3 regions of the Rossellomorea sp. FM04394 genome follow, and region 2 is predicted to be linked to each of the others. Evidence: riboswitches for the same ligand, from Rfam matches in the RefSeq annotation. Region 2 holds a riboswitch; each other region holds the start of a gene.
What was found. Region 2 has a riboswitch for S-adenosylmethionine ahead of ACCB35_RS19805 (methionine ABC transporter ATP-binding protein). Riboswitches for the same ligand answer to the same signal wherever they lie in the genome.
Positions count from the first base shown of each region.

Region 1: linked by a shared signal. The riboswitch ahead of ACCB35_RS10150 (methionine biosynthesis PLP-dependent protein) and the one ahead of ACCB35_RS19805 (methionine ABC transporter ATP-binding protein) in region 2 are both predicted to bind S-adenosylmethionine.
Region 3: linked by a shared signal. The riboswitch ahead of ACCB35_RS14205 (peptide ABC transporter substrate-binding protein) and the one ahead of ACCB35_RS19805 (methionine ABC transporter ATP-binding protein) in region 2 are both predicted to bind S-adenosylmethionine.

Region 1 covers NZ_CP168654.1:2,033,319-2,036,598, forward strand. The annotation lists T-box leader at 1-212, shown strand, start outside; gene ACCB35_RS10145 (tryptophan--tRNA ligase) at 267-1,259, shown strand; SAM riboswitch class I at 1,380-1,490, shown strand; gene ACCB35_RS10150 (methionine biosynthesis PLP-dependent protein) at 1,582-2,706, shown strand; gene metC (cystathionine beta-lyase) at 2,699-3,280, shown strand, end outside.
Region 2 covers NZ_CP168654.1:3,935,919-3,939,198, forward strand. The annotation lists gene ACCB35_RS19800 (methionine ABC transporter permease) at 1-340, opposite strand, end outside; gene ACCB35_RS19805 (methionine ABC transporter ATP-binding protein) at 330-1,343, opposite strand; SAM riboswitch class I at 1,416-1,521, opposite strand; gene chbG (chitin disaccharide deacetylase) at 1,969-2,664, opposite strand; gene ACCB35_RS19815 (GntR family transcriptional regulator) at 2,685-3,280, opposite strand, start outside.
Region 3 covers NZ_CP168654.1:2,797,867-2,801,146, forward strand. The annotation lists gene namA (NADPH dehydrogenase NamA) at 1-249, shown strand, start outside; gene ACCB35_RS14205 (peptide ABC transporter substrate-binding protein) at 304-1,932, opposite strand; SAM riboswitch class I at 2,101-2,204, opposite strand; gene ACCB35_RS14210 (GNAT family N-acetyltransferase) at 2,285-3,055, opposite strand; gene ACCB35_RS14215 (histidine phosphatase family protein) at 3,082-3,280, opposite strand, start outside.

The DNA of each region.
Region 1 (3,280 bases), 1.9 Mb from region 2:
GAAACACTTCAGAGAGCTGATGGTTGGTGCAAATCAGTGTGGGAAGGTCGTTGAATGGGCTTTGGAGCTACCAGGCTGAAAACAGTAGGTTATGGCGGATGGTCTCACCGGTAAAAGAGACAGTGTATTGAAGTCTGAACTTCTGTACATGAAAAGCGCGTTTACGGTAGGTAAGCGAATGAAGGTGGCACCACGGGTTTCTCGTCCTTTTTTAAGGAAGAGAAGCCCTTTTTGTGTTCTTTCATGATATAAGGGAGGAGATAATGATGAAAAAACAAGTTCTGACGGGTATCAAACCAACAGGGCGTATTCATTTAGGGAATTATATCGGTGCGATTAAACCTGCATTACGATTGGCAGAAAATGAATCCTACAACACAGCTTATTTTGTTGCGGATTATCATGGTTTAACGAAGATACATGATCAGCATGAAATGAGAGAACTGTCCTATGGAGTGACAGCAGCCTGGTTAGCCTTAGGGTTGAATCCTGATCGAGCGATCTTCTACCGTCAATCCGATGTACCTGAAATCTTTGAATTGAGCTGGATTCTCGCTTGCTTTGCACCGAAAGGATTAATGAACCGCGCTCATGCGTATAAATCAATGGTCGAAGATAATCAAAACAGCGGCAGAGAAGCAGATGCAGGGGTCAACATGGGCTTATTCACCTACCCGATATTGATGGCCGCGGATATCCTTCTATTTCAAACTGAACTGGTTCCTGTTGGAAAAGACCAAATTCAGCATGTTGAAATTGCCAGGGACCTGGCAGAAAACTTTAATAAGCAATATGGCGAAACATTTGTTCTTCCCGAGTATATCATACAGGAAGAAACATCTGTTCTACCGGGACTTGATGGAAGGAAAATGAGTAAAAGCTATAACAATACGATTCCTTTATTTGAAGAACCGAAAAAACTGCAAAAACTAATCAATAAAATCAAAACAGATTCCTCAACCCCCGAAGAGCCTAAGGATCCTGAATCGTCCGTCATATTTTCGCTCTACAAAGAATTCGCAACATCCGATCAAGTTGAAGAAATGAGAGGGAGATTTCAAGGAGGAATAGGCTGGGGAGAAGCGAAAAAAGAACTCTTTGGAGTCATGAATTCATTCATTGAAGAACCGCGATCCAAATATAAAGAACTGATGGCAAATCCCCATTTGCTGGATTCCATACTGCAAATGGGAGCAATAAAAGCGCGGGAAAAAACGATCCCATTCATGAAAGAGATTAAAAGGAAAATAGGAATTTAAGATTGATTGAAATATAACATCGTGAGGGATTTGTTTTTCAGATAATTCATAATTCTTATTGACTTTTCTTTTCCTTTGTTATAAGTTATGGGAAAGTTATTTTTCACAAATTCATATTGTTTCTTATCAAGAGAGGTAGAGGGACTGGCCCGAAGACACCTCAGCAACCAGCCGCAAGATTCAGGTATGGTGCTAATTCCAGCAAGTTGATGTCAACTTGGACGATAAGAGGGAGAACGAACGTACAAAACCTTCTTATTTTCATAAGAAGGTTTTTTTGTTTTTTCCCTTTTCGTTTTCAGGGAGAGAAAAGGAGAGAAGAATGTTGAAAAAACATATTGATACTTTGCTTGTCCAGGCAGGGAACCGGAAGGATCCTGCAACGGGTGCTGTGAGCCTGCCCATTCATTTATCGACTGCTTATGAACATAAGGGGATTGGCCAATCGACAGGATATGATTACACGAGAACAGGAAATCCAACACGCGGCACCTTAGAGGAAGCTCTTACTCTATTAGAGGAGGGGCACAGGGGATTTGCCTTCAGTTCGGGGATGGCAGCGATTCAGGCAATCCTTGGCTTATTCTCGACTGGGGATGAATTGATCGTATCGAGAGACCTTTATGGGGGAAGCTACCGTTTATTCGTTCAGTATGAAGCACAATACGGAATCAAATTTCATTTTGTTGATACAAGTGATGCAGGCTCTATAGAAGAACAAACTTCTAACAGAACAAAAGCCATATTCCTTGAAACGCCAACCAATCCATTGATGAATGAAGCAAGTATATCTGAGGTTGCCGGTATTGCAAAGCATAATGGATTGCTTTTAATTGTCGATAATACTTTCTATACACCTGTGCTGCAAAAGCCTCTCACTGAGGGAGCAGACATTGTCATTCACAGTGCGACGAAATACTTAGGGGGCCATAATGACGTGCTGGCGGGAGTCGTGGTCGTAAACTCAGAGGAGTTGGCGGAAAAAATCTACACCATTCAAAATTCAATCGGCGCGGTTCTCGCACCTTTTGATTGTTGGCTCTTATTAAGAGGGATGAAAACCCTTAGTCTCAGAATGGCTCAGCATGAAAAAAACGCAAGAAAACTTGCCGACTATCTTGAGGGGCATGAATGTGTAACGGACGTTTTGTATCCGGGGAAAGGCGGCATGCTCTCTTTTCGCATCGCAAAGGAAGAATGGGTGGCACCCTTTCTCCGCCAATTAAAAGTGATTACGTTTGCTGAGAGTTTAGGGGGGGTTGAGAGCTTCATCACCTATCCCGCAACCCAGACACATGCAGACATTCCTGAAGAAGAACGAAAAAGGCTTGGTATCTGCAACAGACTCCTGCGGTTTTCTGTAGGAATCGAATTTATTGATGACCTGATAGCAGATTTGGAGAATGTTTTTCATCAATTGGAAAAAGAGGTGCTTACGTATGAGTAAAAAACCATTTTCACTACAGACGTCACTCATTCATTCTCACGGATTTGATGAAGAAACAGGAGCGGTCTCTACGCCGATTCATCATGCAACAACTTTTCATCAACAGGATTTCGACCAGTATGGAACATATGACTACAGCCGATCGGGAAATCCAACGAGGGAAACCGTCGAGGAAACGATAGCTGAGCTCGAAGGAGGGGTAAGGGGATTTGCCTTTTCATCCGGAATGGCGGCAATCTCAACAAGTTTTCTATTATTATCGAGCGGGGATCACGTTCTCGTATCAGAAGAAGTATACGGTGGGACCTACACGATGATCACGGAAGTCCTCACTAAGTTTGATATAGAATACTCCTTCGTGAACATGAAGGACCTGCATGAAGTGGCTTGTTCAATCAAGCACAATACAAAAGTGATCTATATGGAGACACCATCGAATCCGCTGCTGAACATCACGGATATTGAGGGAGTCGTTAAGCTTGCCAAGGCAAATGGATGTTTAACGTTCCTCGATAATACATTCATGACTCCCCTGCTGCAAAGACCGATCAGTCTGGGTGTAGATGTTGTCCTC
Region 2 (3,280 bases):
TTTCTACCATTCTCGCAAAAAACGGAATTCCCGCAACAGAGAGTGATACCGATGCTGCCGTCGGTCCAATCGTGGTACCGGTCAATAGTTTGGTTAATGGTAATAGTGCGACCAATAAAATGATGAACGGAACCGACCGCACCATATTGACGACAAACCCAACGACCTTTTTGATCAAACTATTTTGCAAAAATAAGCCTTTGTCTGTTACGAAAAGAAGGATCCCGAGGGGCAATCCCACTAAAATCGCAACTCCAAGTGAAATCCCCACCATATACACCGTTTCAAAAAAAGCTTTATTCAATTCTGGTAAAATCGCAGTCAATGAATCAGGCAGCATTCTCAAGCACCTCCAAGCTTTGCGTCTTCAGCGTGATGAACCGGATCGCGGCTTCGATTTCTTCATGGGACCCGATCAGTTCCATGATGAATATCCCCAGGGGAACTTCCTGGATATATTCGATCTTGCCGTGAAGGATGTTGCCTCTCACTTTGTATTTCTGGAACACTTCTGAAACGACGCTTTCCTCTGCGATCGACCCTTTGAATTGGATTTTGATCAGCTTACCTTTCCTTGATTCCACAAGGTGTGGCGGGAGTTCAAATTGAAGAATCGTTTCGATGAATTGCTTCGTTAAAGGCTGCTTAGGTTCTGCAAACAAGTCGTATACCGGACCTTCCTCCACGATTTTCCCATCCTGCATCACGGCCATCCGGTCGCAGATTTCCTTCACCACTTCCATTTCGTGGGTGATGAGCACGATCGTCAACCCTAGTTCTTTATTAATCTTTTTTAAGAGTTGCAAGATTGATTTGGTCGTATTCGGATCCAGTGCCGATGTCGCTTCGTCGCAAAGTAAAACCGATGGGTTGTTCGCCAGGGCCCTTGCAATCCCGACTCTTTGCTTTTGTCCTCCGCTGAGCTGGGCCGGATAAGCGTCCGCTTTGTCCGATAGACCGACCATCTCCAGGAGCTCAACGACTCTGGGTTTGATGTTCCCTTTCGGTACACGTGCCGCTTTCAAGGCAAAAGCCAGATTGTCAAACACCGTTTTTGATTTGATCAGGTGAAAATGTTGAAAGATCATGCTCGTTTTCTGGCGGGCTAACCTTAGTTGTTTGGAGGTGAGCTTCGTAAAATCCTGTCCATCAATGATGATTTCACCCGATGTCGGGGTTTCAAGTAGATTCAAGCAGCGAATGAGTGAGCTCTTACCCGCTCCGCTGTATCCGACGATCCCGAAGATTTCACCCTTTTCAATTGTTACTGAAACGTTATCGACACCGACCACGGTTTGCTTTTTTGTTTTGTAGGTTTTAACTAGATTTCGAATCTCGATCAATGTGCACACCCCTTTTTTTATCCAATAAAAAAATGCCTCTTTCAACTGAAAGAAGCATCGCCTGTTTATCTCGACTTATCTCTCAGAATGAAATCATTCTGCAGGAATTAGCACCGTTCCAATACTGGAGGTTGCCGGACGTCGTAGGGCCTGATCCCTCGGTCACTCTGGATAATTGAAAGTATGTAATTTTCTAATTTTTTAATCTTATAGAGGATAATACTGGGTATGTGAATGGAAGTCAATAGGGAATTTTGCAGTTGTTCTTATGTAAGCGTTATTTATATTGATGCACTGGGATAGGGATTTTTTTAGGGGGAGCGGATATGGGTTTAATCTGGGGGGTCATCCGTTTTTTTACAGTCGATAATAAAAGAGCGAAAGTCGATAATAAACCTTCTCTCATCCTAACAATCCATATATTTCACATGAAATTCAGATCAAATCCTTCCTAACACCATCTCAAAGACTCAAAAACCATATATACTATCCAAAAACCTTCCCTTCCACCCCTAAATCGGACAAATCTCCATTACCAATAGAAAAAGGCACTGCCTTCTAGAGCAGCACCCCGATCATTTGTCATAACAACTCGCACCAACTTGTAATCTCTCAATCAACCAAATTAAAACGTCCACTCCTTAATCCCCGTCAACACATCCAACTCCCTCAACCTCTGCTCACAATAAGACGAATTCCCTTTCAAGTATGTATCAACATACGCCGGATGACACATAATCTCAAGCGTCTCACCTTCCTCACTGCTGTCCAATATCCTCTTTAATCCTTCAACCGACACTCCGTCACCATAAAAGTCCATCGAGAAACGGTCGGTTAACACATTCATTCCATCAAATCCATCACAGGGCACATTCCGGACCGGAACCCCAAAGCGCTCCGACAACCTCTTCACCACAGGGATCAAAGGCCGAAAGCTATGAACATGGTGATGACTGTCAATATGGGAAAGGGGCAAGCCGAATGATAGAAATTTATCCACCTGAGCCTCCCACTCCATCTCAACCTCATCCACATTGATTTCTTTTTCTTCAAAAATCCTGCTGGTGTAACGGAAATAGCCCCTCTCATCCAGCAGAGATGATACTCCACCTGAAACCGGTCTTCCGCATGTCAGCGTTAAATGGATCCCAACCTGTAATTCCGGATAAAGACGTGCTAATTCCACCGCGTGCAAAGTCCCCGGCATATTGACCAGCATCGTTGTTGAGTTGACGATTCCAAACCGGTGACTATCAACGATTCCGTAGTTCACCCCCCGGCATAAACCAAAATCATCTGCGTTGACGATCACATTCCTCATAATCCCCCATCCCCTTTTCTCTAATAGGTTCTTTCTACAAGAAAGCTCGCTTTATCTCCCCTGAAAATCGCTTTGGAAAATTCGATCACCGATCCATCCTCTACATAAGCCGTCGTCTCAATCATAAAGCAAGGCGTCCCCTCTGGTACCTCAAGCTTTTCTGCCACTCGTTCATCTGCTAAAAATAATTCAATCGTTTCGACGGTCTTTTTAATTTTTATCTCAAACTGTGTTTCCAGGAGCTTGTAAAGTGATCTTTCACATTCGTCTTTATCCAGCCCGGGCGTCTTGTACCAGGGCAGATAGGCCACCTCATATTGCAGGGGCAGCCCGTCTGAATAACGAATTCTCTCTAACCGATTGACGGGATCTCCGTTCTTCAACTCCAGCGCTTTTTCCACTGTTGATTCTGCCGGGATGACATTCATGCTCAGTACCTTGATCTTAGGTTTTTTACCTTGTAATCGCAGTTGCTCTGTGTAATTGTCGATCGTCGATGACAGGATCTGACTGACTTTCTGTTCTGCGACAAAGGTTCCTCTTCCTTGCTCGCGATACACGTATCCTTCAAGTGTCAGCTGTTGGAGCGCCGTCCGGATCGTCGTACGGCTGACGT
Region 3 (3,280 bases), 1.1 Mb from region 2:
CGAATTCCAGTGTTCCCTGGTTATCAGGTGAAACTTGCCGAGACCATAAAAAAAGAAGCGAAGATCGATACAGGTGCAGTCGGGCTGATTACAACAGGTATACAAGCAGAAGAAATCCTGCAAAACGAGCGTGCTGACCTCGTCTTACTTGCTCGTGAATTGCTTCGTGACCCATACTGGCCAAGAACGGCAGCCAAAGAGTTGGGTGTAGAGATAGAAGCGCCTAAGCAGTATGATCGCGGCTGGTAAGAATACGGAAAAAGCGCTCAATTGGTAACCAATTGAGCGCTTTCTTTGTATGGTCTATTTTTCTAAATAAGCGTATTTATATCCATATTGAGCACCAAACTTATGAATGAATACATTCTCCACTGAACCCTTTTCTAAATAGGCTACACCTTTTTGGTAGACCGGTGAAATCGCCATTTTTTCAAACAGGATTTTTTCTGCTTCTTGAAGAGCCTTCCAGCGCTCTTCTGGTTTCTCTAACAATTCTCCTTTCGACTTTAAAATTAACGAGTCAAACTTCTCATTTGCAAATCCAGTCCGATTAAATGGACTCTCTGATAGAAGCATATCAAGGTAAGCCATTGGATCTGGATAATCAGCTGACCATCCAGATAAACTGATTTCATATTCCATTTTATTTTCCAATTCTATTTTTTGTTTAAAAGGCTGTTGTTTGATTTTAATCGTAAGCCCTTCGAGATTAGATTCTAATTGGTTTTTAATATACTCCCCGATTTTCCGGGAAGATTCCGTGTCGTAATTAAGTAATTCCACTTCAATAGAATCAATGTTTTCTTCATCCATTGCTTCCTTCCACAGAGCTTGCGCTTCTTTTAGGGTTCCTTCATTCAGGGGTCCAACGGTATCTCTGAAGTCCTTTCCATCAGGCCCTTTCGTTAATCCCTTTGGAACAAAATAATAGGCAGGCAAAGACCCGTCGTTTAATAGCACATTCACCAAGTCCTCTTTATTGTATGCCAGATCGATTGCCCTTCTGGCTTTTTGTTTCGATAAGATAGGATTTTTTTGATTTAGTCTAAGGAAAAACATTCTACTGTCGGAAAAGCTTTTGAAGTCAGGGCTCTCCTTATATTGATCTACTAATTCAGCCGATAGAACCACTTGATCAATTTCATCAGTATTAAATAGGTTTATCGCCGTAGAAGAATCTTTTACGATATCAACTTCAATTGCATCCAGATTCACTTCAGAGTGATCCCAGTAGTGTTTATTTTTTTCTAATAAATAGCTTTGCTCGTGCTTCCATTCTTTCACAACAAATGGTCCGTTGTATAACGTTGTATCCGCTTCTAAGCCGTACTTAGATCCACTATCTTCCACATACTCTTGTGAGAGGGGCGCAAACATTGGAAGTGTGGTTAATTGTAAGAAATAAGGAACCGGATGTTCTAATTCTACTTCCAGAGTATGTACATCGATAGCTTTCACACCCAGCTCGTCCGGTCCTGATTTTCCTGTATTGATTTTTTCGGCATTTTTTATATCGTATAGGATGTAAGCATACTCTGCCCCCGTATCAGGATTAACCCCCCGTCTCCAAGAGTAAACGAAATCATCCGCTGTGACTGGCTCTCCATTTGACCACTTGGCGTCTTTACGTAGATGAAACGTATAGGTTTTCTGGTCTTCACTTACATCGAAACTCTCTGCTATTGCCGGCTTTGGATTATCCTCTTCGTCCAGTTCGAATAAGCCTTCAACGACACTTGCCAGTACCTGGGCAGACACTGTATCTGTTGTCAAAGAGCTATCCAATGTCGGCATTTCAGCCGTTTGAACAAGACGCAAAACCTGCTGATCTTCACTTCCTTGTTTAACATCTGAAGTGGCATTTTGATTACATGCTGTTAAAAGTAAACATAAAATTATAAAAGCAAAATACTTATTGATTTTTCTCTTTATCGAACCCATACTATTTTCCTCCTAGTAAATTCCTCAATCATTATTGTCCTTGACATATGTACCCTGGTAACTTCTTAAAACTTCCCCCTTTCAATAAAATAAAAAGCCCTCTTCTTGAAAACAAGAAGAGGGCTGATTTAACTATGAACTAACATACCTAAAATGATCTCCTTATCTTTCAAGCGATATGCTTGCTGGAGTTGGCACAGTACTATAATAAGTCTGTTGCCGAGGTTTCAAAGGGCCAGTCCCTCCACCTCTCTGGATAATGGAAAAATTATTAAATTATAGAAAAATATACACGATGAAAACAATTATGTCAATATAATAAAACTCACATTTTGAACATCATCTATTCGGGTTGTTCAGTCTCATACACCTTCTGTACCTCATACCTGAAACCTAAACAACGATAGTTTTGTTTTCGATACATCAATCTCGGAGTATCTTCCCCATCCGCTACCAATATCACGGTCTTATCAGGGAATTGCTTCATCACAAACTGTTGAAGCCTTGCCCCTATCCCCTTTTTTTGAAACATTTCATGAACCATCAGCCCATCGATTTCTGCTGTATGATCTTCAATGATCACATCCACGGATCCGGCCGGGGTCCCCTTATAGAAAGCGAGTAGCTGCACCAAACGGGGATTCTGAAAATTCCTCTTATGCATATCCACCTTTTGATCGGCAAAATCGGGGCCATACTCCAAATCCTGCTCGTATTGAAATGCAAGGTACGCATTGAGCTCCGCCTCGGTCACTTCCCTTACTTCGATATCAGGGATGTCTTCAAGTATTGGGAATTGACCTGGCTCGATAAGATACAATTCATTGAAACCTGTCTCATATCCTTCATCCTTAAAATAATCCATCAATTCCTCTGAAGGTTTATGATCGTCAGGAAAAAGAAACTTTACATGCTTCTGGCCTTTTGATTGATGAAATTCCCTCAAGAACAGGGCAGCCTCTTTAAATTCAGCCAGCGTTGGATGTTTTTTGAATTTAAGAAAGTTACTATCATACCTTGTTAACATTTCTGGAAAATGAATATGTTTATAAAGCTCATTCTCACCTATTTCATGTCCTGGATTATAAATATGGTCAAATGTGATTTCCTTCATTCGTACTCCCCTTTTCCTCTATGAACTTACTCCCATATCCGTTGAACAGATGCCCCGTCTTCTTCGACTTTTACAACATACACATCAGGATTGGAAAGGGCGAACAGCTCATCATATCCGTATTTCTCATCAAACAGTCTTAAAATCAGCGTGGTTAAGTTTCCATGACTCACGCAGACAATATGATCTTCTTCTTTTTTTAATATGTCTTCTATAAAAGACCTT